Regions from separate parts of the Pseudoalteromonas sp. SG44-17 genome, predicted to be linked through region 1. Evidence: predicted binding sites of a transcription regulator. Region 1 holds the regulator's gene; each other region holds the start of a gene.
The links. The regulator LexA, encoded in region 1, represses DNA repair genes until DNA is damaged. The targets are predictions, from matches to a motif close to TACTGTATNNNNATACAGTA.
Positions count from the first base shown of each region.

Region 2: H5182_RS13145 (SulA-like leucine-rich domain-containing protein) is a predicted target of LexA. The motif match lies at 1,111-1,130, and genes of this name have one in related genera.
Region 3: uvrD (DNA helicase II) is a predicted target of LexA. The motif match lies at 6,062-6,081, and genes of this name have one in related genera.
Region 4: ruvC (crossover junction endodeoxyribonuclease RuvC) is a predicted target of LexA. The motif match lies at 5,429-5,448, and genes of this name have one in related genera.

Region 1 covers NZ_JACJEV010000016.1:89,165-96,641, forward strand. Annotated here, with positions in the region: gene coxB (cytochrome c oxidase subunit II) at 1-114, opposite strand, end outside; gene lexA (transcriptional repressor LexA) at 536-1,153, opposite strand; gene H5182_RS12825 (hypothetical protein) at 1,228-2,022, opposite strand; gene H5182_RS12830 (PaaI family thioesterase) at 2,144-2,587, shown strand; gene H5182_RS12835 (hypothetical protein) at 2,584-2,964, opposite strand; gene H5182_RS12840 (hypothetical protein) at 3,132-3,848, shown strand; gene H5182_RS12845 (endonuclease) at 3,961-4,614, shown strand; gene hmpA (NO-inducible flavohemoprotein) at 4,682-5,863, opposite strand; gene H5182_RS12855 (NnrS family protein) at 5,874-7,106, opposite strand; gene norR (nitric oxide reductase transcriptional regulator NorR) at 7,273-7,477, shown strand, end outside.
Region 2 covers NZ_JACJEV010000017.1:55,671-63,147, reverse strand. Annotated here, with positions in the region: gene H5182_RS13150 (YchJ family protein) at 146-625, opposite strand; gene H5182_RS13145 (SulA-like leucine-rich domain-containing protein) at 666-1,100, opposite strand; gene H5182_RS13140 (sel1 repeat family protein) at 1,325-1,780, opposite strand; gene H5182_RS13135 (NCS2 family permease) at 1,908-3,200, shown strand; gene H5182_RS13130 (hypothetical protein) at 3,234-3,992, opposite strand; gene cysB (HTH-type transcriptional regulator CysB) at 4,310-5,287, shown strand; gene H5182_RS13120 (L-serine ammonia-lyase) at 5,347-6,723, opposite strand; gene H5182_RS13115 (CoA pyrophosphatase) at 6,823-7,416, opposite strand; gene pabB (aminodeoxychorismate synthase component I) at 7,422-7,477, opposite strand, start outside.
Region 3 covers NZ_JACJEV010000031.1:37,102-44,578, reverse strand. Annotated here, with positions in the region: gene H5182_RS17815 (chemotaxis protein) at 1-616, opposite strand, end outside; gene H5182_RS17810 (ABC transporter substrate-binding protein) at 683-1,687, opposite strand; gene H5182_RS17805 (GNAT family N-acetyltransferase) at 1,761-3,854, opposite strand; gene uvrD (DNA helicase II) at 3,832-5,997, opposite strand; gene H5182_RS17795 (hypothetical protein) at 6,325-6,549, shown strand; gene H5182_RS17790 (YacL family protein) at 6,661-7,029, shown strand; gene H5182_RS17785 (peroxiredoxin-like family protein) at 7,060-7,477, opposite strand, start outside.
Region 4 covers NZ_JACJEV010000001.1:259,876-267,352, forward strand. Annotated here, with positions in the region: gene tolB (Tol-Pal system beta propeller repeat protein TolB) at 1-211, opposite strand, end outside; gene tolA (cell envelope integrity protein TolA) at 221-1,147, opposite strand; gene tolR (protein TolR) at 1,149-1,583, opposite strand; gene tolQ (protein TolQ) at 1,570-2,274, opposite strand; gene ruvB (Holliday junction branch migration DNA helicase RuvB) at 3,222-4,229, opposite strand; gene ruvA (Holliday junction branch migration protein RuvA) at 4,237-4,854, opposite strand; gene ruvC (crossover junction endodeoxyribonuclease RuvC) at 4,856-5,380, opposite strand; gene H5182_RS01200 (ABC transporter permease) at 5,502-7,477, opposite strand, start outside.

The DNA of each region.
Region 1 (7,477 bases):
AACATCATTACTTATATCTGTTACGCCCTTACGCATATTAAACTGGCTATTAGCCAATACTTGCTGCGGTAGAACAAACAATATAAGCCACAAGGTAGAGCTCAATTTACCCATGTGACGGCTCCTTTAAATGCTATTGCAAAACGCAAAGCGAAAAGGCGGCACAGCTTTATTCGCGCCAATTCGTTATTTTTTATTGTTACTGAATATTAACGCAACCCTAAATTATGCTATTGAGCAAAATTGTTAGACTTTTAAAGTAGCTGTTAACACAGTGTATTAACCAATTAGTTAAAAAATGAACAATTAGCAAGTTTTAAGAGCAATTAAATTCTTTTTTGGTGCATAAATAACAGCTAAAAATCAGCGCGTTATTTTGTAATTAGGGATAATATTAGAGGGCTAAAAGTAGCTGACAAGTAGATTTGATAGGGCTTAGGACGCTATAGCTAAGTATAAAATCTAGCCATTAAAGCGGTAAAAAATTAAATGCACCAAACTTCACCAATTTGGTGCAAAATATAGATCAAAAAATTTACATCCAATCAGCGTTGCGGATCACCCCAACAGCTAACCCTTCAATATTGAAAGATTCATGTTCAAGATCCACTTCAATCGGTGAAAATTCATCGTTTTCAGCATGTAAAAAAACTTTTTTACCTGCTTTTTCAAGGCGTTTTACTGTTACATCGTCATCAACACGGGCAACCACCACTTGGCCATTTTCAGCAACTTGAGTGCTGTGTACTGCCAATAAATCGCCATCCATAATACCAATGTCTTTCATACTCATGCCTTGCACACGCAGTAAAAAATCAGCAGCCGGTTTAAACAAGAGTGGATCTATTTTGCAATGACTTTCAACATGCTGCTCTGCCAAAATAGGCTCACCAGCGGCAACTCTGCCTATTAGAGGTAAACCAAGTTGTTCCGGCTCATCCTCTTCAACTAACTGAATACCTCGACTAGCACCGGGCTTCATTTTAATAACGCCCTTTTTCGCTAATGCCTTTAAATGTTCTTCCGCTGCATTAGCACTTTTAAAACCTAACGTTTGCGCAATCTCAGCACGGGTTGGCGGCATACCGGTATCTTTAATAAAAACTTTAATAAGTTCGAGAATTTGAGCTTGGCGATTCGTTAATGGGCGCATACAACTGGTTTTCCATACAGTACATTTAACTGTGAGTATATACAGTTATCTGAAAATCGCAAATATAAATTGGCTTAAAATCGCGCCGTTAATAACAAGCTCATACTATTTAAACCACTTCCAGAATCAAGCGCAGATCCAAGACCAAACTTTAATGCTACATGTTGATTAAACCAATATTGCGTTTGCAGTTCATAGTTGTCTTTTAGATTTTTCTGATTCCGAATATTGGCAACGACTCCCACTGACCATGCTTGATTTACATAATAAACCGCCTGCCCCTGCACATAACGATAACGCCCTGCCAATTGCTTTAGCTCTAAATCCCAACCTTGATTGCTAACTATATTTGTCCAACGAACATAAGGAGCATAAGTCCATTCAACCGCGACTCTTTCATTATCTTTGCCAAACCACATATCATGGCGCTCTAAGCGACTGTAATATACATTGAACCCTAGTTGTAACTGCTCATTCATTTGCTTACCAACAGCGGCACTCACTAAATAATCAGTATTTTGCCAATAGCTATTATCTTCACAGAGGCGCTGCGCGCTGGCACTAATAACTAATCCTGCGGGACCATAGATGGCAGCATCGGCATTTAAATAGCTAAAATCATCATTAGCAAACCCACCAATAGCATAATTATTGACTTGATTTAAATACGCTTTTAGCTCGTATGGACCAGTCAAAGATTCAAGATCTTGCGCAAAATATCGGTACCGTGCGCCTAAAAAAGATTCATCTAAACCAGCTAAATCGGTAAAACCAATATCGAGTTGATGTTTGGTACTAGCAACAGCCTGCGGCTGAGCAACAAGGCTCATTAATAATATTGCACCACATCCAAATACCTTTACTTTCATCCTTAAGATCCATTAACAGTTAGATAATATAGGTACATTTTATCTATTTTTATGATCTTAACTGTAGGAAAATGTTTAAAAGTGTAGACTGATTTAGTAAATAACTTAGTGAGGTAGACAGATGAGTATTTGGTATCAACCGATCACCCTAGCACAATGTAAGCAACTTGATGACGGCATAAGTGGTCAAGGCACATTGATGAAAACCATGGGCATTGAAATAAGTGAAATAGGCGATGATTATTTAGTAGCAACGATGCCCGCGATCCCAGCTCATCATAACCCTATGGGTATGGTGCATGGCGGCGCAAATGTTGTACTTGCAGAAACGGTGGCGAGTTATGCTGCAAACTTTGCTGTTGATTTTACAAAGTTTTATTGTGTTGGCCAGGAGATCAATGCCAATCATCTAAAAGCATCACGTAATGGTATATTAACCGCGATAGCAACACCACTACACTTAGGCAAGCGTACATCCGTATGGGAAATAAAAATCACCAATAGTCGTGGAGAACTGTGCTGCGTATCAAGAATGACCGCAGCAATTGTAGAGCGAAAAGGCTAACTTGAAAGTGGATAAATTGTAATTTCAATACCTGCGCCAATAGCAGAAATACGCAATAAAGTATCGGCACTGAGCGCTTGATTAAAGCATTTTGGCGAAGTGCCTGATTCAAAGCCAATATCAAAGGTGCGCTTTGAGCATGATAACCACTGCTTTAATGCATTGCGTGAGCAAGATTCAATTAACTCACATAAGTGGTTAATCGCTTTATCTGGTGAGATAACGTCTTCATTAGACTCAATACGTGCTAGTTGACGGTACTCATCTTTATCGTAATGCAAAACCACAGCACTTTTTTTTAAGTCTGCAACTAACAAACTAATATCTTGCTTTGATTCAAGCTCTAGATCTACATTTAAAAATTGAATTTCCGACATTGTTTCATTTTTACCCTGCGTTAATAACAACGCAAACTTTAACCTAATTTTGCGTATATACCAAATCTAGAGTAGCTAGTTTTATTTTGTTGATGCGACAATTTGCCACATTGGCAAACTCAATATAATTTATAGAATACCGCACTAATAACAAACAGGTAGTCACTATGGATAAACGCATTTTTAAACATGCGCGTAAGTTTCACAAATGGTTAGGTTACTTATTAGCGCTACAAATTTTTGCATGGTTACTCGGTGGTTTAATTATGAGTGCTATACCGCTTGAAAAAGTTCACGGTAAACATTTAGCTGCGCGGCAATTAAATAACCCATTCAAACAAGCTGATTATCTAGCCTCAGTTGATAATATCGTTGCACAAATTACTCAACCAAGACAAATTAGTTATAGTCACTTTTTAACAATCCCTACCATTATTGTGAGCAACAGTAACGGTGAGTACAGCTTTAACGGAGTTACTGGCCGTCCTTTGGTAGCACCGAGTAAAGCGCAAATTATTGCCAATGCCCAAGCTCATCTATTAATTAATGCGCAAGTTACAGACGCGATCAAACTAGCTAAAGGTACTCGCGAAGTTGGCTTTAAAGAAAATATTTGGCAAGTAAATTTTGACGATACGTTTAACACCACACTATATTTATCCGCTGATAGTGGCCAAGTTATTACTGTTCGCAGCACAATTTGGCGAATTTTCGATTTTTTCTGGATGTTACACATAATGGACTATGATCAACGTGAAGATTTTAATAACCCATTATTAATTAGTTTTGCAGCCAGTAGCATATTGTTTTGTTTAACTGGCTTTATTTTATTACTACAAAATATCCGTTTTAGAAAACGTACTTCCCGTCGCCCAAGTAGCTAACCTTACCTTGTAGATGAGTTAAAATTCCCACTACATCACACAGTTAAGCGATTTACTTTTTGAATAATCGCTCTAAACTAGCGCTTCCTGTAGTTCACTAAAGTGATTGGATATGCCGCATTTAATTATTGCGCTGGTATTGTGTTGTGTGAGTTTTAACCTTTATGCAGAACAATTCACCAGTTTTTACAGCGCAAAAAAACACCTCATCAAAACCCTTCCTGATAACGCCACCAGCCTCTATTGTGGCTGTAATATTAAACGCCAAGGTAAAAAACTGGTGCCCGACCCAAATGCATGTGGTTATGTGCCTCGCAATGCGGTTACTCGTTCAGGCAAACCAAATGCGCGCGCAACTCGGATTGAGTGGGAACATATTGTGTCTGCATGGGAATTTGGTCACCAGCTACAATGCTGGCAAGATGGCGGCCGAAAAAATTGCATTAAAGTCAGTGCGCAATTTCGGAAAATGGAAGCTGATATAAATAATCTCGCTCCGGCAATTGGTGAAATAAACGCAGACCGCTCTAATTATAGCTTTGGCATGATTGCAGGTAATGCAAGCCAATATGGTCGCTGCCAAGTAAAGGTAGATTTTAAACAGCGTGTGGTAGAGCCGCCCTTTTATGCACGAAAACGCATTGCCGATGCTTATTTTTATATGCAAAAAACCTATGGTTTAAAAATTTCCGACAAGCAACAAAAATTATTTACCGCATGGCAAAACCAAGCTTTGGCAGCGAAAAATAGCAATGCTGTACTTTAAATAGCCAAAACCATAAAAAAGGCGCATTTCGCGCCTTTTCACTTAAAACCTGCATTTAGTTTCGTCATTAAATATCTTGATGTGGGCCAAACACCTCGAAGTGAATACGCTCAGCAGCAACTTCTAATACGAGTAATTGCTGTTTAATTGCAGCCATAAACCCCGTTGGGCCACAGATGTAGAAATCACCTTCTTCAAGCGGTAGCTGCTCAGCAACAGCGCTGACATTCATCAATCCAGTAAACTCAGCTCCCTCGCCACCTTGATTAAACCAAGTGTAGTAATTTAATCGAGTATGCGCCGCGGCTTGCTCTGCCAAAAACTGACTAAATGAATGCTGCAGGATATTTTCACAGGCGTGTAAATAGGTGACCGCTTGATTCGATGTATCACATAATAATGTTTGTAGCATTGCCAGCATCGGTGTTTGGCCAACGCCCGCAGAAATTAATACCACAGGTTTTTTATTTGCGCGTAAAAAGAAGTCTCCAGCCGGTGGATAAAGCTCCACAACGCTGCCCTCATCAAGTGAGTGCAAATAATTAGATACAATCCCCGCTGCTGGCAATAACTCTTTTTTCACGCTAATACGGTAATTTTCACCATTACTTTGCTGAGAAATAGAGTATTGGCGTATCTCACTATACTGTGCATAAGCTGGTTTTACTTTGATACCTAAATACTGCCCTGGTTTATGAGTCATTACCGCTTTACCATCGACTGGCACTAAAGTAAAACTGGTTACTAACTCTGATTCAGGCTGTTTTTTAGCAATAACAAATGCTCTAGTACCCGACCAGCCACCGTGGTTATTTTTACTGTGCTCGTATAGTGCCGCTTCTTCGGTAATACAAATATCAGCAAGTAGTGCGTAAGCCTCACGCCATGCATATTCAACTTCAGCTGTAAATTGCTCAGGGATCAATTCTTTTAAAGTGCCAATCAGGTGTCCGCCAACAATTGGATAATGCTCAGGTAAAATATGCATGCTGGTATGCTTATGATTAATGCGTGCCAGCGCCTCTTTTAATACGGCTAAATTATCAATATTTTGAGCATACGCAGCCAAGGCATTAAATAATGCAAATTGCTGACGGCCACTACGTTGATTGGCCATATTAAAAATATCCTGCAGCTCAGGGTTATGACTAAACAGCCGGTTATAAAAATGCTCCGTGACAACGGTGCCCGCCTGCGCCAATAAAGGCGCTGTGCTTTTTACTATTTCAATGGTTTTATCAGATAACATACAACTTCCTTTAACCACGACGCCCATCAACACGACGCCGCGTTAAAATAGGAATACAGTGGAATAAGAACAATAAAAATGCCACGATCCACAGTACAGCACTCAGCTGCCATGCGATGTGTGGCCCAATAACAACAGGTAATAACGAACGAATAATTGCTGCAATAAACACTAAAGCAAACGCCACAGCCATAAAGTGAGGAATAGTTAAAGGGCGGCCAGTATGACCATGAGATACCCGCGTCATCATCGCTAAGATCATCATGCCAATCGTACCTATAGTGATCATATGCAGCGCGTCTTTAAACAAAATAACCGAGCTGTAAAAACTCAGCGCAAGCAATACTAAACCAAGCCCAAGAGCTAGATAGGAGAAGTGCAACGACCATAACAGTGGTACTTTGAGCATTTGATTATTCCACCACAACAATGAGCGACTTAAATGCACTACAGCAACAACAGCCAATGCCCAACCAGGATTAACGCTTGCTATAAATAATTGGCTGATAAAATAAAGCGCGACAGCAAACAATGAGCTGTAAAGCAGCACTTTATCTAAACGAGGAGTACGCACTTGCTCCGCGAAACCAAGACCACGAGCAGTAAAAAAAGGTAATACCCGCCCAGCCACCACACCGACAAGTAAGGTCATTACTAGTACTGCGGTATCGGCGACTGCCAATGCAAGTAGCATGTTTTGTTGTATTGCTAAGCATAAATAAATAATATTGAGCACACACAATGCGCTTAGCATCGGTAAAAATTGGTAGTTATTTTTATTGCCAGCTTTAAGGAGCATATTAGCCAGCGCCATAACTGCACCTAACCACCAAAGCAATTGGAACAATAACACCGCATATAAACTAAAGTTTTCAATACCTGCACTGGTAATAAAAAACGCAACACGAGCTGCTAGCCACACTAGGGTTAGCAACATCAATTTACGACCATTAATACTCGCAACCCCGGTCCAAGTTTGTGCTGCGGTTAATAAAAACCCCACAGCTACAGCGCCTGCAAAGCCAAACATCATTTCATGGGCATGCCAAAGTGTTGCTGGCATAGTCAATTGCCATCTGGCATGGCCTGTTAAAATGAGTAACCAATAACTAATCGACAAAACGGCCAACAAGCCAGCTCCTAAAAAGTAGGGCCGAAATGCTAACATCCATAACGGCCATTGACTGACTTGATAAAAACGCACTTTTTTGGGCATTGGTTCGGTTAAATTGATTGCTCGCATCAGCGTATTAGACTTATCTATCTAGGTATTTATAACACGCTACTGCACAAGCCGAGCCAAGATTTAAACTGCTTATTATTCAACACATTAACTATTTTACTATTGACAAAAAAGTCTTTATGACTCACCTTTAAATAAGATAAAAATACATTTGAGTCATTTTGACATGGCAGATAAACAAAGCTTACTTAATGTCGCCCTTGTGCTTGCTAAAGTGAGCGACCAAAAGCAGCCTTTTCAGCAGTTAATTCAGTGTATCAAGCAAGTAATACCCAGTGACGCTATTGCACTGCTTACCTTACAAGGCGATGTGTTAAAACCACAAGCTATTCATGGACTGACGCCTGACACCCTAGGACGACGCTTTGTAA
Region 2 (7,477 bases), on a different contig from region 1:
ATGCGTTAGAAAACACATTAACCAAAATTTAGGTTAAGCAACAAATAGTTAATCGCACTTAGACAGACCACGTTGGGTCGCGATTTTTTTGAATTTATGATTATTTATAAAATACTTACGGTAAAAACTACACTCTAAGAAAGTGTTATACGCTGTGGCATTTTTTATATTTTTTACCGCTACCACACGGGCATTCATCATTGCGGCTAATTTTTATATCTGCAACAGGGAAGATATCACCATCGAGATAACGCCACTGCCCATCTTCTTTTATGAAGCTTGATTTTTCATGTAGTTGGCAAAACAAGTTTTGATAAAAATAGCTAACACAAAATTCAACACAACCAGTGTATTCTTGCTGGTCTGCACTGATCACGGCTAATTTTATAAAGCGGCAACTATTAGCAAAATCAGCAATTTCTTTGATTGGGTTTGCTGCTTGTTTTTCTTGTGCATAAGTTTGGTAAATATACTTAGCATTTTTTAAAGCATAAGCAACAAAGCGAGAGCGCATTAGTTGCTCTGGGCTTGTTGCTTGTATATTGCCTGAGTGCAATTTTTCACAGCAATCGCTATAGCTTTGTTCGCTGCCACATAAGCAAAGACTGTCAGTGAGTGAGGTCATAATTAAAATACGCTTTATTAAAAAACGGCATTTTAACAGCTTATTGTGCTAATGCTATCTCTGTAGCTTGTTGGGTTTTAGTAAAACAGTATAGTTTTGCACTCGCTTGGTCTAACTTTAATGACAGGTTAGCTATTTGATTGTCTTTCACAATGTCTGTCCAGGTGATCACCGCTGCAAAGTTACCGTTATGTAGTGCTGAATTTAGTACATACTCTAAATTAACCAGATGCTTTTGCCTAATCACTAATAGTTTACTGGTATCAATAGAACATGAATCAAGTAAAGCTTTACTTGGTACGTGATCCGGTGCAATCAGTAACGTCCATGCGTTTTTATTATTGTAATGGTGTAACACCTTTAGAAGTTCAAAAGTTGCAGAGATCTCATCTTCTATCTGAATCAAATTTACTGATGCGCTTAAATTATCTTGTTGATAGCTTTTAACTGTTCTGATGGTAATTGGCTGTAACATAAGTTTCACTCACTGGTTGTTTATACAGTACTCATATACAGTAGTTTATACAGTGTTTGTGTGCAAGTGTTTTTTGCTATCTTTTTGAACGATTTTTAAATTTATTTGATACCATCAGCTTTGAAAATGTGCAGAAAATTAAATAATACTATACAAAACAATGTATTAATTATTTAAATTGAGGTGGCAATTGATTTTAACGAAAAGGGTAGATTAGTCCCTTTTCAAGGTGAGTTGGGGATCAGGTGAGCAAACTGCTGTTGGTGTATTTGTTCATACAGTGTTGCAGCATAACACTGGGCATCTTTAAAGCGGCGGGTGGCTAGATGTTTACGTAAATCAGTTAAGGCGGTTGTTGCAGGCTCATAGCCTTGGCTACTGGCTAAACTTAGCCATACTGCGCCATGAAAAACACTAGTAGGTACGCCTTGGCCTTTGATAAAAAATAATCCTAGATAAAATTGGGCTCGCTGATTACCTGACATTGCAGCTAAGCGCATCCATTTAGCAGCGAGAGGAGGTTGATCATTTTTTAAATAATACAGGGCTTTATTAACAGTGTTATCAGGAGTATCAGCTTTAACCGCACTGTGTGGGGCTTTGCTCGGTTGGGTGATAAACGATAATACGTTTTCTAACTGTTGTTCTAAATCTAAGCCAATTGGCGAGGTATCTGTCATAGTGCCACACATATTATTGTTGTCATTTACCTGCTCAGTTTAGTCTAATATCAGGTTAATTGTCCTGTTATTCTTGAAATATATGATAAAATCACGCAATTATTGTCATCTAAAATGAAACTCACTTATGCTCGACGCGTTATTTAAAATTAGCGACCACAACTCGACTGTGCGCCGCGAATGTATTGCCGGCCTCACTACCTTTATTACTATGGTTTATATTGTGTTTGTCAACCCTGCTATGTTGGCTGAAGCTGGTATGGATCAAGGTGCTGCGTTTGTGGCAACTTGTATTGCTGCGGCTATTGGCTGTTTTATCATGGGCTTTTGGGCAAATTATCCGTTAGCTTTGGCTCCTGGTATGGGGCTTAATGCCTTTTTTACTTATGGTGTTGTGTTAGGCATGGGCTATACCTGGCAAGCAGCATTAGGGGCTGTGTTTATGTCGGGCTGTATTTTCTTGTTCCTGAGTTTGTTCAAAGTCAGGGAGTGGATAATTAATGCTATTCCATTGGTGTTAAAGCAAGCCATTGCAACAGGAATTGGAGCGTTCTTAGCGTTAATTGCGCTTAAAAATGCCGGGATCATTGTGGCCAGCCCTGCAACATTAGTGCAACTGGGTGATATAACGGCTGCCGGTCCATTGTTGGCTATTTTTAGCTTTTTTGTTATTGCAGCGCTACTTTATCGTGATTTTAAAAGTGGTGTTTTGATCAGCATTTTATTAGTAACTGTGATCGCGCTAAGTCTGGGTTTGGTAGAGTATCAAGGCGTGATATCTATGCCTCCTTCAATTGCGCCTACTTTTATGCAACTTGATTTTTCAGCGGCGTTTGAGTTGTCAATGCTTAGCGTCATTTTTGCATTGTTGTTCGTTGATTTATTTGATACATCAGGCACCTTAGTTGCGGTAACTCAAAAAGCAGGTCTTGCTGATGAACAAGGTAATATGCCTCGTTTAGGACGAGCATTAAGTGCTGATAGCGCCGCAACCATTGCCGGTTCAGTATTGGGCACTTCGACCACAACCTCATATATAGAGTCAGTTGCAGGAGTATCTGTGGGTGGCAGAACCGGACTTACAGCTGTGGTTGTAGGAATGTGCTTTTTATTGATGATGTTTTTTGCACCCTTGGCGAAAATGGTGCCAGCTTATGCAACTGCGGGAGCTATTTTATATGTGTCGGTGCTAATGCTACAAAACCTTAAGTTTGTAAATTGGGATGATATGACAGATGCCATTCCAGTGAGTGTGGTATTACTGATGACGCCGCTAACATTCTCCATTGCTCATGGCATTGCACTGGGCTTTATTTCTTATACAGTCGTTAAAGTATTGTGTGGTAAACGAGAACAAGTAAGCATCAGTGTGTGGATATTGGCTGCGATGTTTGTGATCAAATTTGCGTTTTTATCTTAGTGAGTTACTAGGTTAATACAAAGAAAAAGTGGTTTACCACTTTTTCTTTGGTGCAAAAAGTACGTCTAAATCGTCTTGTTCTTGCTCTGCTTTTTTCTTCAGTGCTGTTGCATTAGATGCTTTAAGCTCTGTGCTTATTGCTTCTAAATAACCTTCGAGCTCTTGGCGTTTAGTGGTTATATAGTCATCGCTATAAGCGACTGCAGATACAGTAGCGTAGGCTTTTTCAAAGTATTGGCGTGCAGAACCGACCATATTCGCAGAGCGTGCGGAGATACCTCGTTTAATCTGGCTTTCAATATTAATTCGTAATTGGAGTTTTTCTAAGCGCTTGTCTTCAGCAATAAAAATTTGGCTGTCTACTTTCCCTTTGCCATGCTCTGAACGAAGTACTGCGCGTACTTTCTTAATACCTTGGATTAGTGCTATTAATTGCTTGTCGTTATCGGGTAACACTAAATTTTCTAAGTTAGTGGTGTCGATTGAGTCTCCTAAACGTTCTTTTGCTTCCTTTAAGCGATTCTTTAACTCTTTCGAATTGGGTGATAGCTGCACCATAGCGACTAAAGCATCATGAATACGCCGTTGTAGAATACGTAAAATATGTTCTGACATAGGGATGTTTGCGCTATTTAATAGAACGTCTTCTGATTCTTCAATGATTTTTTTTTGTTTGGTTAAGTCTTTGCGGCGTTCTGTTTCTTGTTTCTCTTTATGCTGTTGTACCGCACTGACCCAGAGGGCAATGACAATCAGTGCAACAATCAACATAATAATAATAGAAACGATCATGGTTTAGGTCTCAAATTTCACAAACTAATAATTTTAATCTTACATTAAATATATGCTAACAGGATAGTTTTGCGCGGCTTATGTAAAAAAGAATTCACTTTCTCATCATTTATTACTATCTGCGTATGATATTTTTTCATTTTGAGCATCAGCTTAAAAGATGGCTACCTCAAGGCGAGGGATTATGCTAGCCTAAGCAGATAACCTTATAAATACGATTCCAGACAGCCTTTTTCTATTGTTAATCAGAAAAAACTTGGCTTGACGCGATGTAGCATTTATAAATAAGCAGTATAACTACACTAAAAAATGCAGCCATGAAATTACAACAACTCAGATACATCGTCGAAGTCCAAAATCATAAACTTAATGTTTCAGCAACCGCTGAAAGTTTGTTTACCTCACAGCCAGGTATTTCTAAGCAAGTACGTATGTTGGAAGATGAGTTGGGCGTGCAGATTTTTGGGCGAAGTGGAAAACACTTAACCCATGTTACCAGCGCGGGCACTGAAATAATTAATATTTCCCGTGAGATCCTTTCTAAAGTAGAGGGTATTAAAGCGGTTGCAAATGAGCATACACTACCTGATCAAGGTAAGTTGAATATTGCCACCACACATACCCAAGCACGGTATGCACTGCCAAGTGTGATCCAAGGATTTATGAAAAAGTACCCTGCGGTGTCATTGCACATGCACCAAGGTACGCCGCAGCAAATTTCTGATGCTGCTGCTCGTGGCGATGCTGATTTTGCAATTGCCACTGAAGCACTACATTTATATTCTGATTTAGTGATGTTACCTTGCTATCACTGGAATCGCAGTATTGTGGTGGCAAAAGACCATCCACTAGCTAAAAAAGCAGAGTCGCTAACCGTTGCCGATATTGCCCAGTATCCACTTATTACTTATGTATTTGGTTTTACTGGCCGTTCAGAACTTGATAAAGCATTTAATGCGCAGGGACTTGAACCACACATTGTATTTACTGCAACTGACGCTGATGTGATTAAAACCTATGTACGCTTAGGTTTAGGTGTGGGTGTTGTAGCATCAATGGCGATTGATCAAATTGCAGATACCGATTTAGTGTGTATTGATGCCAGCCATTTATTTGAAGCCAGCACCACTAAAATTGGCTTTAGAAAAGGCAGCTTTTTACGTACATATATGTATGATTTTATAGAGCGTTTTGCACCACATTTGACCAAAGAGCGGGTTGAGCGAGCGAGTTTACTACGTAATCAAGATGACGTAGATAAGCTGTTTGAAGATATAGAATTACCGGTTAAGTGACTTTAATCTGTTGAAAACAAAAAAGCCGCATATTGCGGCTTTTTTAATGACTATAAAACTTAACACTCAATTATATTTACCGCTAAGCCACCGCGAGCGGTTTCTTTATATTTAGTTTTCATATCGTTACCAGTATCAAGCATGGTTTTAATAACTTTATCCAATGATACTTTTTGCTCGCCACTACCACGAATAGCCAAACGCGATGCATTAATTGCTTTGATAGCTCCCATAGCATTACGTTCAATGCACGGCACTTGTACTAATCCACCGACAGGGTCACAGGTTAACCCTAAGTTATGCTCCATGCCAATTTCCGCGGCATTTTCTACTTGTAATACACTGCCACCGACAATTTCAGTCAGTGCACCAGCAGCCATTGAACATGCGACGCCAACTTCGCCTTGGCAACCAACTTCAGCACCTGAAATTGAGGCATTCTTTTTATATAAGATGCCAATTGCGGCGGCAGTTAATAAATAACGAGTTGCAATATCGCGGTCTATTTCTTTAATGAATGTGTGGTAGTACATTAATACCGCAGGTAAAATACCTGCTGCGCCATTAGTTGGCGCTGTAACTACACGGCCACCTGCAGCGTTTTCTTCATTAACAGCAAGGGCAAATAAATCCACCCAGTCCATTGCGCGAAGGGGGTCATTGCTGACTTCAATATTGAGCTTTAAGTACAGGCTAGGGGCGCGACGTTTTACTTTCAAACCACCAGGTAAAATTCCTTCGGTGCGCATACCGCGTTCAATACAGGCTTTCATTACTTGCCAAATATTGAATAGTTCATCTTTTATTTCATCTTCTGTGCGTAAGGTTTTTTCATTTTTCATCATCAAGCTTGATACGCTATAACCTGACTCCTTACACATTTCTAATAATTCTTTGGCACTGCCAAATGGAAAGGGGGCTGGGTTTTCTTCACGGACAGTGAGCGCAGCTTGTTTTTCGTTTTCAAATTCTTCATCGGTAACAATAAAACCGCCGCCAATTGAATAGTAAACTTTACTATGGAGTTTTTCGTCGCCTTTAAAAGCAATGATCTCCATTGCATTTGAGTGTTTTGGCAAAGTTTTACGACGGTGGAATACAATCGCTCCTTGTTTTGGAAACTTTGCTTGATGCACTTGATTTAAGTGGATCACTTGTTCATTTTCAATTTTAGCGAGAATATCGTCTACTAAATCGGCATCAATGGTTTCCGGATCATAACCCGCAAGTCCGAGGATAACTGCTTTGCCTGAGCCATGGCCGATACCTGTTTGTCCCAATGAGCCATATAGCTCAACTTTAATGCTGGTGACATCGGTTAACAAGTTTTGTTGTTGTAGTTCGTTAACAAATAAACGCGATGCGCGCATTGGGCCGACGGTGTGTGATGATGACGGGCCAATGCCAATACTAAACATATCGAATGCACTGATCATAATAACTTTACTCTACTTTTACTCAGCACGATTGCTGCCTTTGAACGGTCGCACATAATAACGCGTAATTGTACCCTTGTAACCCTTTGCAATAGAGATTTAAACTGGTATGGCAAGCTTTTTTATAAAGTTTTTTATAATGCTAGCAGTGGCTCCCCAAAGTAGTCCGTAAGGAGTTGAAAAACCTTGTAAAGTAATAGTTTTGCCAAAGCGATGAAAAGGTAAGGGTTGCCAATTGTTTACATCAGCGAGTGCGCTGATGGGCAGCAAAAAACTGGCGGCCACTTCATTTTGGTCTGCATGCCAATGTGTATCTGGGGCTAATACACCAACAAACGGTGTAATCGTAAAGCCGGTAAGAGTAGAGTAATCGCCTAATTGACCGATGACAGTGACATTTGATGGGGCGATATTTAGCTCTTCACTTAGTTCACGCAGTGCAGTATGGCGTAAGTTTGCATCGCTCAACTCATGCTTACCGCCTGGTAAGCAAATTTCCCCAGGATGGTGATTTAAGAACATTGGGCGTTTGCATAGTAATATGTGCGCGCTGTTATCTACATCAATCAGCGGTAACATAACGGCACTGGCTCGTTGAGGACGTTGTTTAAAATGTCTCTTATCAGCTGGCTGTATATACTCATTGGCAGGCGCAGTTAGCTGAAAACGAGCCATAAGCTGTTTGCTATTCACACAGGTTACTTCAATAAAGGTAAGATTTTATTTACTTTATCGTAAGTTTCTTGGTATTCCA
Region 3 (7,477 bases), on a different contig from region 1:
GTCCTATATGTGGGTTTCTACCATCTTTAGTTGTGAAAATGATGATTGGTTTATAATCTAAAATAATTTGTTCTTTGGCTGATTCGAACAGTCTAATTAATTGCATAAAATTGCTGTTTCGCTCAATATTTAGGTCAATAAGAGCTTGCTTTGGATTGCCTTTTTTTACTAGTTCAATTAGCTTATTAGCACGACTATACAAGCGTGCATGAGGGATCTTAAATCGTTCTATAATTGCTTTAAGATCTTCATTTTCGGTTTTAAAGCTGCTGTACCATTTTGCAAAGTTAGATTGCTGAATGTCAGTGTTGTGGTTAAAAGGTTGATTTTGGTTAATGCTATTTTCAAGTGCGAAAAACCATTCGTGTTGTTTTTGTTCCCACTCACTAAATAAATTCACTAATGATAAGTTGGTATCTTGTGTTGATTGTTTGTTGAGAATAATACCTAGATCAAATATTGGAGTGGGGGTTTCCATATAGTCTTTAACACCAATAAAACTTTTATTGTCGTTAGGTAATGAGGTTAAATTATCTTCAAAGCGTTCAGTTAAAAGTATGTCGAGAATTTTTAATGAAATTGTTTTCTGGCCTACTCTAAAATTAATTAAGTCCATAGTGTCCTCACCTCCTAAATATATAGCTTAATAATAGAACATTATTTAGAAAGCGCAGCTATTTTGTTAAAACACAGAGCGATAGACAGTATGCTTATTCTTATCAGTTTTATTGACGAATAACGCGTTTATTTGTTTATCTTCACTAAAAATAATATTTAGGCGCTGCATTAAACAATTATGTTGCAGTGGTTGCGGGCAGCGTTGTGCTGCGGCGCTAAACACCATTGCATTGAGATAGCCTTCAAAGTGCAGACGACTAGGTGTGCTAACTTGCGCTGCAGCCATATCTTTGAAGAATTCAGTGCACCAATAAGCGTTACATTTATTAGGGTTAGGAATTACTTCGGTCGCCATAAGTTTACTGGGGTATTTTAGGCGAGCAAATAAGTCATTGCTTGAGGCAAAAGATATACTGGTGTAGTCAGGCATAAACTGTTGTTCATATGCGCTATTTATAAATTCAGATAATGGTTTGTATGTGCCGACTAAGCAAATGGCAGTAGCACCGCTGGCTTTTAGTGCTTTGAGAGCACCCTTAATATCATTACTATTTCGTTGATAGCGAGCGACTTTAACTGGCTTTAGATTGTGTTTGGCGAGCGATTCTCGCAATCCAGATTCTACTACAAGACCAAATTCATCTGCTTGAATTAAAAACCCAATACGTGTGTGATTGTTTTCTTCGACTAGGTATTTTATTTGCTCGTCAGCTTCATCATCGTAGCTAGCTCTTATGTTGAATACATTAATTGTTGGCTGATAATGCAAAAATTTAGCGCCGCTGTAAGGCATTAAATATGGAATTTGCAGTTGTTCAAGGATTGGTAAAACAGCAAAGCTTGTTGGAGTTCCCATTGCACCGAATAGCGCATCTACTTTGTCTTGATAAATAAAGCGACGAGTATTACTTACTGCGCGTTTTGGTTCATAACCATCGTCGGCGACTATTAATTCTACGTGTGCTCCGTTGATACCTCCGTTTTTATTTAGCTTGTTAAAATAGATATTACTACCTAGGTAAAGTTGTTCACCAATTTGTTTGGCAGGTCCTGTTAACGCGGTAGACATGCCTAATTTTATCGCTGGCTTGTTCTCGGCATAGGCGAAATTGCTATGTGAAAATGAAAAGAAGAAAAGAACGCTAAGGTAATTTTTTAAGTAAGTATTGTTCATACCAATTAGTAACAGCCTGTTTGAATAGTTTATCGAGTGATTTTTTACCACGGATCTGTAAAACTATTTGTGCCTTTTGTGATGACCAGTTTTGTAATATTAGTCTAATAAAAAGACATTTGGTATTTTCATCGCAATTAGATAAGCTGCTTGGTGTGCACCAAAGTGTCCGCCACAATAAAGGTTTGATGGTAAAAATTTGGTAATCTGTTGTTAGTAATGCAGCTAGACGTGTATCTTGGATGTTATCAGCGTTATGTTGAGCACAGTCACGCAGTACTTGTTCGACTAATTGTTGATCTAACTGATTGAAATGATCAAGTAGTTGCAATGCAAAGTCTGATTGAAAATCAGTTTTCAGATTTTTAATTAGCGAGCTGCGATCAGTTAAACTTTTAGCCACAAGAGCTGCATGTTCTGCAGTCGCTTTATCTTGCATAAAGCCTAGTTTAACTAAACTAAACCCCGCCATTTGCCAAAACTTGAGTAGGCTCGCATTAGCGCCAAAACTGGCTCCAAACCAGTCACAGCTTGATGCTAGTTGCTGTTCACAATGAGCAATAAGTTGTGAACCAATACATTTACTATGCTGTGATGGAGCTACAGCAATGCGCACAACACGAGCACACAACCTTGTTAGTACGTCAGCATTAGCACTTAACTGTGCTAATGTTTGCGCCATCAAATGCCCCTGTGGGCGACGTTGACCACTAACAACCTGTTGACTCAAGTCTGCGGTTAAACCGCCTTCAATCGCAATTAGGCATACTGCAATAATAACGCCTTGTTGCTGACATACAAAGATGCGTTGCTCTGTCGCGTCGAGTAAGTGGCGCAAGTCATTCACGCTAGTTTGATAATGCGCTAATGCTAATAGCCCAATGACTTGACGCAGTAGTGCTTCATTTTCAGCAAGGTGTTGGGGAGTCAGTTCAGAATAGAGCAGAGCGCTGGTGTCTAGCGTAATATCTTGATAATCGGCGTCAAGTGCTAACAAATTACAAATATGCTGTTCTAGCGGATCATTCGCTGCGAAGCGAATTGGTTGCTCTAGAGTAACACTATGCATATTTTTATAATGTTGCTCTAGGTAACGTTTGAATTTTAAAGTATACCCGCGGCCATTCCCTTCATAACCTACCATAGTGCTGGCAAATATAATGCGGGGATAATGCGTGAGCATTTTAATTAATAATGGTACTGGGATCGCAGCAGCTTCATCAACCAACAATACATCACAGTCAGGTAGTTCATTTAGTAATTGATCGGGTGCAATATAATGCAAGTTGGCGAGTTGTTTATCCCGAGTTTGATAGCTTAATCCTCGTGCTGCGGCAAAGTGTTTAAAACAGCTGTGTAGGGCGTTAAACTGCTGTGCACAAATGAGTATTTTTTTATCGTTAAGTGTTGCAGCAGCAAGCCCTAAAGCCGCCGATTTTCCGCGGCCACGATCTGCGCTGATCAATAAAGGGCGATTGGCTCTACCGTTGGCAGTTCTAATGATTTGCTCGATGCAAAATTGCTGTTCAGTTAGGTTTATTTTACCTGCTAGCTGGCTTGTTTCTGGTAACGTTTGCCAGCCTGATTGTTGGCTGAGGTGCAGATACAAATTACTCTGGAGTAAGCGTGCAAAGCGTTGGTTAAAATAACTCTGCTGTTGTTGTTGAGCAAATGATTGAAAGGCGGTCAGTGCTGGGTCACACCAATAGTGTAAATCATCAAGTTCTGGCAACAATACAATAAATAAACCGCCAGCCTGAACAGTGCCACTAAGAGCAGCAAATTTGTCTGGCACTAAGCCACTAAAACCGTCATAAATAACATGCTGAAATTCTTGGCCAAGAATTTGATGAGTATGTTCAGGCCAGCTACTGTCAGTGAGTTCGCCACTAGTTGATAATACCTTAACAAGCGGATGGCAAAGTTGCTTGAGTAACTCATTAGCCTGTTGATAACACCAGTTTTGTTCGCCAGTAATGAGTAGCAATTGCCTATGTTTAGCATAGGCAATTTGCGGTAGGATATTACTTATTAACGAGTTAAATGGCTTGTAGTCGTGCATAAACAGTTACTAACCACTTACTACCAAAGTCATCAAAATTCACTTGTACGCGAGATTGAGCGCCACTGCCTTCGTAATTAATAACCGTTCCCATACCAAATTTTGCATGTAATACGTGTTGTCCTAAGCTAAAGCCACTTTCTTCAAATACGGCATGACTTACTGATGAGCTAAATCGTCCTGCTGCGGGTGGTCGCGATACTTGAGTTTTAATACGAATTTCTTCAATACAATCTTCAGGCATTTCACGTAAAAAGCGTGATGGACTGTGGTACTTTTCTTGACCATAAAGACGGCGGCTCTCGGCATGGCTAATATAGAGTTTTTCCATGGCGCGAGTCATGCCGACATAACAAAGACGACGCTCTTCTTCTAACCGACCTGATTCTTCATTACTTTGTTGAGATGGGAACATGCCTTCTTCAACACCAACCATAAATACGAGTGGAAACTCTAAGCCTTTCGCTGAGTGCAACGTCATCATTTGCACTGCATCTTCATGTTCTTCAGCTTGACCATCACCGGATTCCAGTGAGGTATAAGCCAAGAATCCTTGCAGTGGTGAGCTAAACTCTTCATCTTCCGGGAGTTCGTATTGGCCACAGGCGCTGATCAGCTCTTCTAAGTTTTCTACCCGGGCGCGGCCCTTTTCGCCTTTTTCTGCTTGATACATCGCCATTAAACCAGATGTTTGAATAGCGTATTTCGCTTGCTCTTCTAAAGTGAGATCACCAATTTTATCTTCAATATGTTCTACCAGTTCAACAAACTTAGTAACAACCGTCGCCGCACGTCCTGATAAATGTTGTTGTTCTACGATGGCTTTGGCGGCGTACCATAATGGCAATGATTCGCTACGCGCACAATCGCGAATATGGCTTAAGGTTTTATCGCCAATGCCACGAGCAGGAGTGTTAATCACTCGCTCAAATGCTGCATCATCCTGACGATTACCTACGAGCCGTAAATATGCCAGCGCATCTTTAATTTCTTGACGTTCAAAGAAGCGCATACCGCCGTAAATGCGGTACTTCAAGCCTTCTTGTAACATCGCTTCTTCAAGTACCCGCGATTGCGCGTTACTACGATATAAAATCGCCGCATCTTGTAGGGCATTACCAGCGTTTAACCAGCTGCGTAATTTGCTGCTTACAAAGCGCGCTTCGTCTAATTCGTTAAAAGCGGCATAAACAGAAATAGGTTCACCATCATTGCCATCAGTCCAGAGGCTTTTACCCATTCGGTCTGAGTTATTTTGAATAAGTGCATTAGACGCTTTTAGAATCGTGGCAGTAGAGCGATAGTTTTGTTCAAGGCGAATAGTTTCGGCTTTAAAATCGGTCAAAAAGCGCTTAATGTTTTCAATTTTAGCACCACGCCAACCGTAAATACTTTGGTCATCATCACCTACGATCATGATGCTGTTGGTATCGCCGGCTAATAATTTAAGCCATGCATATTGAATGGTGTTGGTATCTTGAAACTCGTCTACTAGCATATGGGCAAAACGTTGCTGGTAGTGACGTAGTAAGGTTGGATTATTTTTTAGTACTTCAAAACTACGTAATAAGATTTCGGCAAAATCAACTAATCCGGCTCGATCACATGCTTCTTGATAAGCGGTGTAAACTTTAAGCATCATTTGTTCGTTGATGTCGTAAGCTTGGATATCTTTGGGGCGCAGACCTTCATCTTTCTTGGCGCTGATATACCAGCCAAACTGTTTTGCAGGCCATTTTTTGTCATCAATATTCATGGCTTTTAATAAGCGTTTGATCATTCTAAGTTGATCATCAGAGTCTAAAATTTGAAACGCTTCTGGTAAGTTTGCTTCGCGATGGTGGGCACGCAATATACGGTGTGATAAGCCATGGAAAGTACCAATCCACATACCACCTACTGGTGCTTGAAGGGCTTGTTCAACGCGCGTGCGCATTTCTTTAGCTGCTTTATTGGTAAAGGTTACTGCAAAAATACTATAAGCGGAGGCTTGCTCAACCTGCATTAACCATGCGATACGATGAACGAGTACTCGAGTTTTCCCAGAGCCTGCGCCAGCAAGCACCAGCATATTTTGGAGTGGGGCTGCAACTGCATCCCGTTGTTTATCATTTAAACCGTCGAGTAATTCTGAAACGTCCATCATCACGCCTTTTCAATCAATATTAAAAGCAGTATAACAGGTGTTTTTGTTAGGCTAAATAAAATACTGTTTTTATAACCAGTTAATTTAATACATAGTCTAAAGGCTTTAAAAACTTAATGATTCATTTATAGTCATTTTTTAGCTAAGCTAGATCAATGGTGTGAAGTGATATCGCCAATTTGACTTATATTTAGTAAAAATCACGATTTTAGCTAGTTCTTCGTATTACCGTTGATTTTAACATATTGATTTTTAATAACTAAATAATTGGCATGAAGAATGTAAGTAGATAAGAATAAAATTAAATTAATAATTGAGGTTAACATGGCAGAGCAAGGTTCAGGCGGTAATGTTATCGCAGCGATTTGTAATATATTTTTCCCAGGTTTAGGGCAGTTAGTTCAAGGCCGGATTATGGCGGCAATTGGTTTCTTCCTAGCGTGGGTTATTAGTGGCGCGCTTATTTATGTTGCGATTGGTTTTATATTACTGCCGATCGTCTATATTTGGGCAATCATTGATGCCGCGCGGTTTAGATCTTATCGGTAGCTGTATCACTTCAAAGAATAGCGCTTTTTAGCGCTATTTTTGTCACTGGCTTTATTTATTCAGCACTGACTAGGGTATAATCCCGATCATTAGTTGTATTTAGGTAAAGTTATGGAATACCAATTTATACGCGATCCAATAAGTGGCCTGCGGATTAAAATTAGCAGTGAACATGCGGTTATTGGCCGTTGGTTAAATGAAGAGATCGGCAAAGACAAAATTGCTATGGTACAAGCTTTAATAGCCTCAGTATCAAGTAGTTTTGAGCCGTTAACGCTACAGGGCCAAGAAATTGATTTGATCTTAAATAAAGATGAAGCCATTTTTGAAGCCCATGCCTTGCACCAAGACTCTGAAGATTTATTTGCTTATCAAGATGATGAGCTTATGCTCGAGGAAAATGGTTTAAGTAGTGGCTGTGGTTTTGAAGATTTTGTTGATCTGATTAATTCATGGCAAGAATTTACTACAGGTAGGTAAGCAGAGGGTTAAAGCCCCCTGCTAATTACGCTATTGCTCAGATACAGATTTTACTGCAGCCAATAGTAAGCTTTCAGTTAAGCGAACTTTATAATTAGGGTTCGCATATTGAAAATGCACTAAACCTTGTTTATCAATAACAAAGACTGCCGGTACAGGTAAGGCTACCTTCGCTTTACCTTCAAGAGAAACAAAATTTACCCCTAGTTTATTACGATAAATAGTCGCGGTTTTATCATCAAGGTAAAATGCTAAACCAAGCGCTTGGCTTAGCAATAGGCTATCGTCAGAAAGTAACTGATAGTTTGGTGAATCTATTTTAGTTTCAGCCAATTTTTCTGGGCTATCGGGTGAAGCCGCGATAATTTGTGCGTCTAACTCAGTCAGTTCTGCTTCAATTTTTTGCACATTCGCTAATTGCTTAGAGCAATATGGGCACCAACCACCA
Region 4 (7,477 bases), on a different contig from region 1:
GTTTAAATTTACCACTGCGCATCAAATCGGCAGCAATAACATCACTGAGCTTTTGTGGAATTGGCCCAACACCTTTATATTTAAAAGGGATGATGGCTATAGGGCGTGCACTATCAACACCTTCTGTTATGACTATTTCAAGCGCAGCATTTGCAACACTGGTAAAGCCAAGAACTAAAATTAAACAAACTGTTTTCAACTGATTGAACATATAATTCCTTTAAAATTGTGGCTTGATCGTTAAGTTAATATTTTTTAATTGCTCAAACACGTCTTGATCTTTAGATACCGGCAGTGTTTCAGCCATACGAACCGCCCTTAGCGCCGCTTCGCATACTAACTTATCACCACCTAAAGATTTCACTTGTGTGACCAGACCATTAAAACCTAAGCGAATATTCACACGGCATTGTTGGTTTTTCATTTTTTCATCAATTAATAAATTTTGCTGAATACGCGCCATAATTAATGCTTTGTATTTATCAACCTCAGTGCCGACCTGTTGCTGACGCAATTTATTTCGCGCGGCTTGCTCCGTGGCTAACTGCTCTTGCAGCATTTGCTCTTGTAATGCTTTTTGACGCGCCTCTTCAGCAGCTTCTGCGCGTTTTTTAGCGGCTAACTCTTCACGTTTGCGGTCGTCTTCGGCTTTTTTTAATGCCTCTTCTGCCTGTTTACGTTTCTCAGCTGCCGCTTTTGCAGCTAACTCAGACGCTTCTTTTTGCTTTTCAGCCTGCTGCGCTTTTTCACGTTCTTTTTGCTCTATTTCACGCGCTTTTTTAGCCTGTGCTTGCGCTTGTGCCGTTTCTTTCTCTTTTGCTCGGCGCTCTTGCTCTAGCTTCTTAATTCGACGATCTTCAGCTTCACGTTGTTTACGTGCATCAGATGCTCGGCGCTCTAAATCACGAATGCGTTTATCTTCAGCACGTTTTTTATCATCTTCTTTGCGTTTCAACTCAGCAATTTTTTGTTCAACCATTTTCTGGTCAACAGTCACTGCTGAAACAGCATTTTCAGCATCAGGCATAGCCTTGTTCAAGGTGACTTCCATTACTTTAGGCGGTGAAGTATGAAAACTCGCGGTTCCTACCAGAACGCCTATTATAGCGAGGTGCAATAACACTGATTTTAATACTGAAGCACCCATATTAGTTTTTATTCCCTTCAAACGACTCAGTCATTAATCCAACTGAAGGTACACCGGCATTTTTTAAGAAATCCATCAATAATAATACTTCTTGATACGATACTTTACCTGAGCCTTTGATCATCACTGGAGTTTCTGGGTTTTTCATCAGTTGCAACTTAATAACAGCGGCAACATCTAATGCTTCCATCGGTTCTTCTGGATCAGTACCAATACTGACATAGTACTTACCTTGTGCATCAATTGAAGCAATGATCGGTGGCGTATCTTTAGTATCGACTAAATCTGATTCTTCCATTTTTGGCAAATCAACTTTAACACCATGAGTGATCAAAGGCGCAGTAGCCATAAAAATAATCAGTAGCACCAGCATTACATCAATGTAAGGAACTACGTTTATCTCTGCAACAGGACGACGCTTCTTACGCTGATACATTCGCTTTTGCCTCTATTTGGGTAGCTGCTTGACGGTGTAAAATATTTGCAAACTCTTCCATAAAGTTAATGTAGTTAGATTCTAGCTTTTCAACTCTATTAGCAAAACGGTTGTATGCAATAACCGCAGGAATAGCTGCGAATAACCCCATAGCTGTTGCAATAAGCGCTTCAGCTATACCTGGGGCAACCATTTGCAAGGTTGCTTGCTTAACTTCGCCTAACGCGATAAAGGCATTCATAATGCCCCACACAGTCCCAAACAAACCAATGTAAGGACTGATAGACCCCACTGTTGCTAAAAACGATAAACTTGATTCTAATTTTTCGATTTCACGAGATAACGCAACTCGCATTGAACGATGCGTCCCTTCCATTACAATGCTAGCACTTTGAAAAGAGTTTTTCTTATGGCGAGCAAACTCTTTAAAGCCTGCTATAAATAATGCTTCAACGCCGGTTGAGCTACCGCTACGCGATGAGATCTCATTGTAGAGTTTACTTAAATCAATGCCTGACCAAAATTTTTGCTCAAATCGCTTAGTATTGGATAATGCATCTGAAATTGCTTTTTTGCGCTGAAAAATAATTGCCCATGACATCACTGACATACCTACTAATGCCAGCATAACTAATTGCACAAGAAAACTTGCTTCTAGAATTAAATCTAAAAAATTAAGCCCTGAACCCACATTAAACTCCTAATAAGATTTCTTGTATAAATAACATTTCATTATACGCTAGGTATATGACCGAAAAAATGGCCAAAAGTTGCAACTAGTGTATCGATTCAGCTCAGTACTGACAACGCTATTGCTGTGAATTAGCAACAAAAAACGTTGAAGAGCAGGCTGACACCATTTTTATAACCTTATTAGTCAATCTTAACGCAACTATTTAAGACTGGGCTGTTAAGGTAAATACATGCTGCGGTGCTTATTTATAAACAAAAACTGTGTAAAACACCCCGTTTATTCACTCTTAATGAATAAACAAGCATAACTGACTGTAAGCATGGTCAATGCAACAGTTTAACTAATCTATAAAAAAAACACTCAAACAAATAAAACATCACAAATTCAACAAATTAATATATTACCGTGAACTTTATGAACAAAAATAAAGCGTTCATAAAAATCTTGCTATTAGTTTTTTTTATCTGAAAATTAAATTTTTCTAGTTTGAACAAAAACCAACTATTGCGTATTATTCTCCCATACCGAGCTAGCGCAGCAATGAATACTTCATTCAGCCCAGTTCTTTGCAATATGATTCTGATTTTTCGTATTGCTATGCTTAAAGTCTTCTTGATAAAACTTGATGAATTTAAGCAGTGTTACTTAGATTACTTCCTTCAACTTGTTGTTTGCCCGCATTTTATGCGGGCTTTTTTTTGTCTGCAAATCACGCACAGCACTACCTCGCTATGGCGCATACAATATCGTTTACAAACTTAACAGCATGTGAATTGTATTAGCCCAAATAACTAAATAATCTAAACTTTAAGTAATATGCTAATCACGCGATTAACTTAAACACAGCAAAATAGACATTTGAATAGTGGCTAAAAGAACAGTATAGAAGATGTGAGAGGTGAGTTTGCAGCCATACGCACGCATACAGCTACAATAAATGTACTTTATTCTTGTTTGGGTAATAAGCCAAAGTGATGATAGGCGTTATCAGACACAATACGCCCTCTTGGCGTACGTTGGATAAATCCTTGCTGGATGAGGTAAGGCTCGATCACATCTTCAATGGTTTCTTTTTCTTCACCGATAGCGGCGGCTAAGTTGTCTAACCCTACCGGACCCCCCATAAACTTTTCAATGATCGCGAGTAAATATTTACGGTCCATATAATCAAAGCCGCTTTTATCGACATCAATCATATTAAGTGCCAGCTCTGCCACTTCGGCATTTACAGTACCGTCTGATTTAACTTGCGTGTAATCTCGTACCCGGCGTAATAATCGATTAGCGATACGTGGCGTACCACGAGAGCGTTTAGCAATTTCAATGGCACCTTCATCACACATGGCTAAATTTAAATAATGAGCAGAACGCCCCACTATAGTCGATAAATCTGCCACCGAATAAAACTCTAAACGCTGCACAATACCAAAACGGTCTCTAAGTGGTGAAGTTAACGAGCCTGCGCGAGTGGTTGCGCCAATTAAGGTAAAAGCGGGTAAATCGAGCTTAATGGAACGAGCTGCAGGCCCTTCACCAATCATTAAATCGAGTTGATAATCTTCCATTGCAGGATAGAGTATTTCTTCAACTTGCGGGCTTAGCCTATGTATTTCATCAATAAAAAGTACATCGCCTTCTTCTAAATTGGTCAGTAGTGCGGCTAAATCACCGGCTTTTTCAAGCACTGGGCCCGAGGTTGTTTTAATACTGACATTTAGCTCATTGGCAACAATGTTTGCTAGTGTGGTTTTCCCCAAACCCGGCGGACCAAATATTAATAAATGATCAAGCGCTTCACCCCGACTACGTGCAGCTTCTATAAATATTTCCATTTGCTGTTTAACATGGGGCTGACCAGTATAATCGGCTAATAGTTTTGGTCTAATCGCGCGATCGACTACATCTTCATTACTTTGTTCAGTCGCATCTATTAAACGATCCGCTTCAATCATGGTTTACTCACAACATTGATTTTAGAGATTCTTTGATCAGAACCTCTGTAGACATACCAGGCTTGGCCACTGATTTTACTGTTTTTTGTGCTTGCGCCAATTTATAACCTAATGACACTAACGCAGAGATTGCATCATCTGCCGCATTATTAGCAATAAGTGCGTCAGAGGCGGGCTCTATAACTGCATTATCACTAAATGGCGTGAATAAGTCATTACCCCAATCTTTTAATCGGTCTTTCATTTCAAGTACCAGGCGCTCTGCGGTTTTTTTACCCACACCTGGCAGTTTCACTAAACTGGTGGCATCTTCGTTATTCACACAGCTAACAAATTGCTTAGCCGACATCCCTGAAAGTATTGCTAATCCGAGCTTTGGCCCAACGCCATTGGCTTTTAATAGCTCTCTAAATAATGCTCGCTCAATTTTATTATTAAAGCCAAATAATAACTGGGCGTCTTCTCTTACTACAAAATGAGTATACACAATGGCATTTTCGCCAATGTTTGGTAAATCATAAAAACACGTCATCGGCATGTTAACTTCGTAACCAACACCGCTTACTTCAAGCAAAATTTCTGGCGGTTGTTTTTCTACTAAGATGCCATTTAAGCGACCTATCATGTTATTTCCTTAATCGTCCTCTAACGGTTTTACTGGCACTGCCCGCTAGTTTTATTAAATTTTGATCGGAATGAGCATGGCATATCGCAATGGCTAATGCATCGGCTGCATCCGCTTGCGGTGTGCCTGGCAATTTTAAAATATTTTTAACCATATGCTGCACTTGCGATTTATCGGCACCACCGTGCCCTACCACCGCTTGTTTAATTTGCCGCGCCGAGTATTCAAACACCGGTAACTCAGCCATTGCCGCACCAACAATTGCAGCTCCTCTGGCTTGGCCTAATTTAAGAGCTGAATCAGGATTATGCGCCATAAATACTTTTTCAATGGCAAAATGATCGGGAGAGAATTGTTCGATTAGTTGACTGATCCCCTGATAAATCATTTTTAATCGAATAGGAAACTCGTGATCGGCCAGTTTTATACAACCGCTGCCTAAATAAGTAAATTTAGCACCTTGATGGGCAATCACCCCATAACCGGTTAATCGTGAGCCAGGATCAATCCCTAAAATAATAGCCAATACTTGCCCAATCAGTGTAAATAGTTAAGTACGCTAATAATGCCAGAGCACTGTATAAATTACCAGTGCATTATTGGCATAAAAAAGCCCGTAAAAACGGGCTTGTTTACTTGCTAACCTTTTAGGCTAAAGAGCGTAGTAACCCTTGGGTATTTTTACGCATGGTTCTAGCTATCATAAAGTAGCCCAGTGATGCCACAAACACACCACCCACTAATGGTCCAATAAGCCAAATATGCGGGTGCAGCTTACCTGCTAAGTCAAACATCTCACGTTGCACTATTAATAAAGCCACATCACTGACCAACGCAGCGACAAAACCAGCAGCGCTGCCCAGCAATAAAAACTCATATAAAGTGGCATTTTTTATTAGCCGCCCTTTGGCGCCTAAGGTACGCAATATGACAATTTCCTGCATCCGTTCACCAAGGCTTGCTTGCACTTGCGAAATTAAAACCAAGCCACCACACATCACCACTATCGCCAGTACAAATCCAATTGCCAGCGATACTTGCGAAATAGTAGAACGTATTTGTTTGACAAAGCTGTCAACGTCGATGGCGTTGATTGTCGGGTAGGCACGTAGTAGCTCACTAAAATCGCGTTTTTGCTCGGCTTCGATACGCACTGATGAAATATACGTCGCAGGAAAATCAGCCAGTACATCAGGGCTTAATATAATAAAGAAATTAGGCTTTAAAGTAGCCCAATTAACTTTACGAACACTGGTGATTTTGGCATCAAATGACTGGGCGCCAATCAAAAATGTTAGCGTATCACCCAGTTTCACATCTAAACGTTCTAGCATAGATTCTTCGATGGATACCTCAGCGGTGGCATTGTCGCCAAACCACTGCCCGTCTATGATCTCATTTTGCACAGGGACTTGCTCTAACCATGTAAGATTTAGCTCACGGCCAATACCTGCGCGTGCTTCTTCGTCTTTCTTCTCGTTGTCTTGCAATGAGACTTCGCGAGCAACTAATTCACCGTTAACAGCGTTTACGCGACCACGAATAGTCGGATAGAACTCAGATACTTGAATATTTTTTTGCTCTAAAAAGCTTGTTACGTCTGGCAATTCAGTTTCGGTTATATTGACTAAAAAAGCATTCGGCGCGTCGCTTGGAAGTTGCGATTGCCAATCTGCGATCATATCGTTTTTCAGCACCACTAAAAATAACAATAGCTTTATTGCCAACGAAAAACTGATCAACTGTACCGCATTAGCATTGGCACGTTTTTGCAACGAAGCAATCGCTAATGACCAACTATTCCCCGGGCGCAATCCTAGTTTACGTCCGCTGCCAAAGATTAACCGCGATAATACAAATAGTATTGCAATCAAAATTAAAGTGGAGACAAACAAAATAGCGGTAATTTTAAGGTTATTACTAAACAACCACATTAATAAAAAGACTGTTAAGCCCGACATCGCTAAATGCACTTTACTTACTAATAGCTTATCGCCTAAGTTACGGCGTAATACCCTAAGCGGTGGAATATCAAATAAATCTAATAACGGCTTGATTGAAAACATCACCGCACAGATAACGCCAGTACTAATCGCCACAAACCACGGTTTTATACCCGCAGCAGGAAGAGTATTGTTCATTGATTTAGCTAAATAACTAGTAGCTATCTCTTGTAAACCATAGCCAATGGCTAAGCCAAGTATGACCGACAAAGCACACACCAGTGATAAATGCAGTAAGTAAATTTTGCGAATTGTCGATCGGCTACCACCTAAGGTTTTCATCATCGCAACTGGGTCATATTGGCGTTCGCAATAACGCTTTGCAGACACGGCAATCGCCACCGCCGCTAAAATAATGCCCAATAATCCCGCTAATAATAGAAAGCTTTCAGCGCGGTTTAAGCTATTTGCAATCGGCGACTGTCTGTCTTTAACACCATACCATTGCTGATTTTCTTTCATTTGTGGTTTTAGCCAGCTATAAAAGTCAGTAAGGTTACTCTCATCCCCTGCATACAACTGACGGTAAAAAACACGGCTGCCCGGCTGGATCACTTCAGTTTTGTCTACATCTTGGTTATTTAACAACACACGACGACTACTTGAAAAAATATTAAATG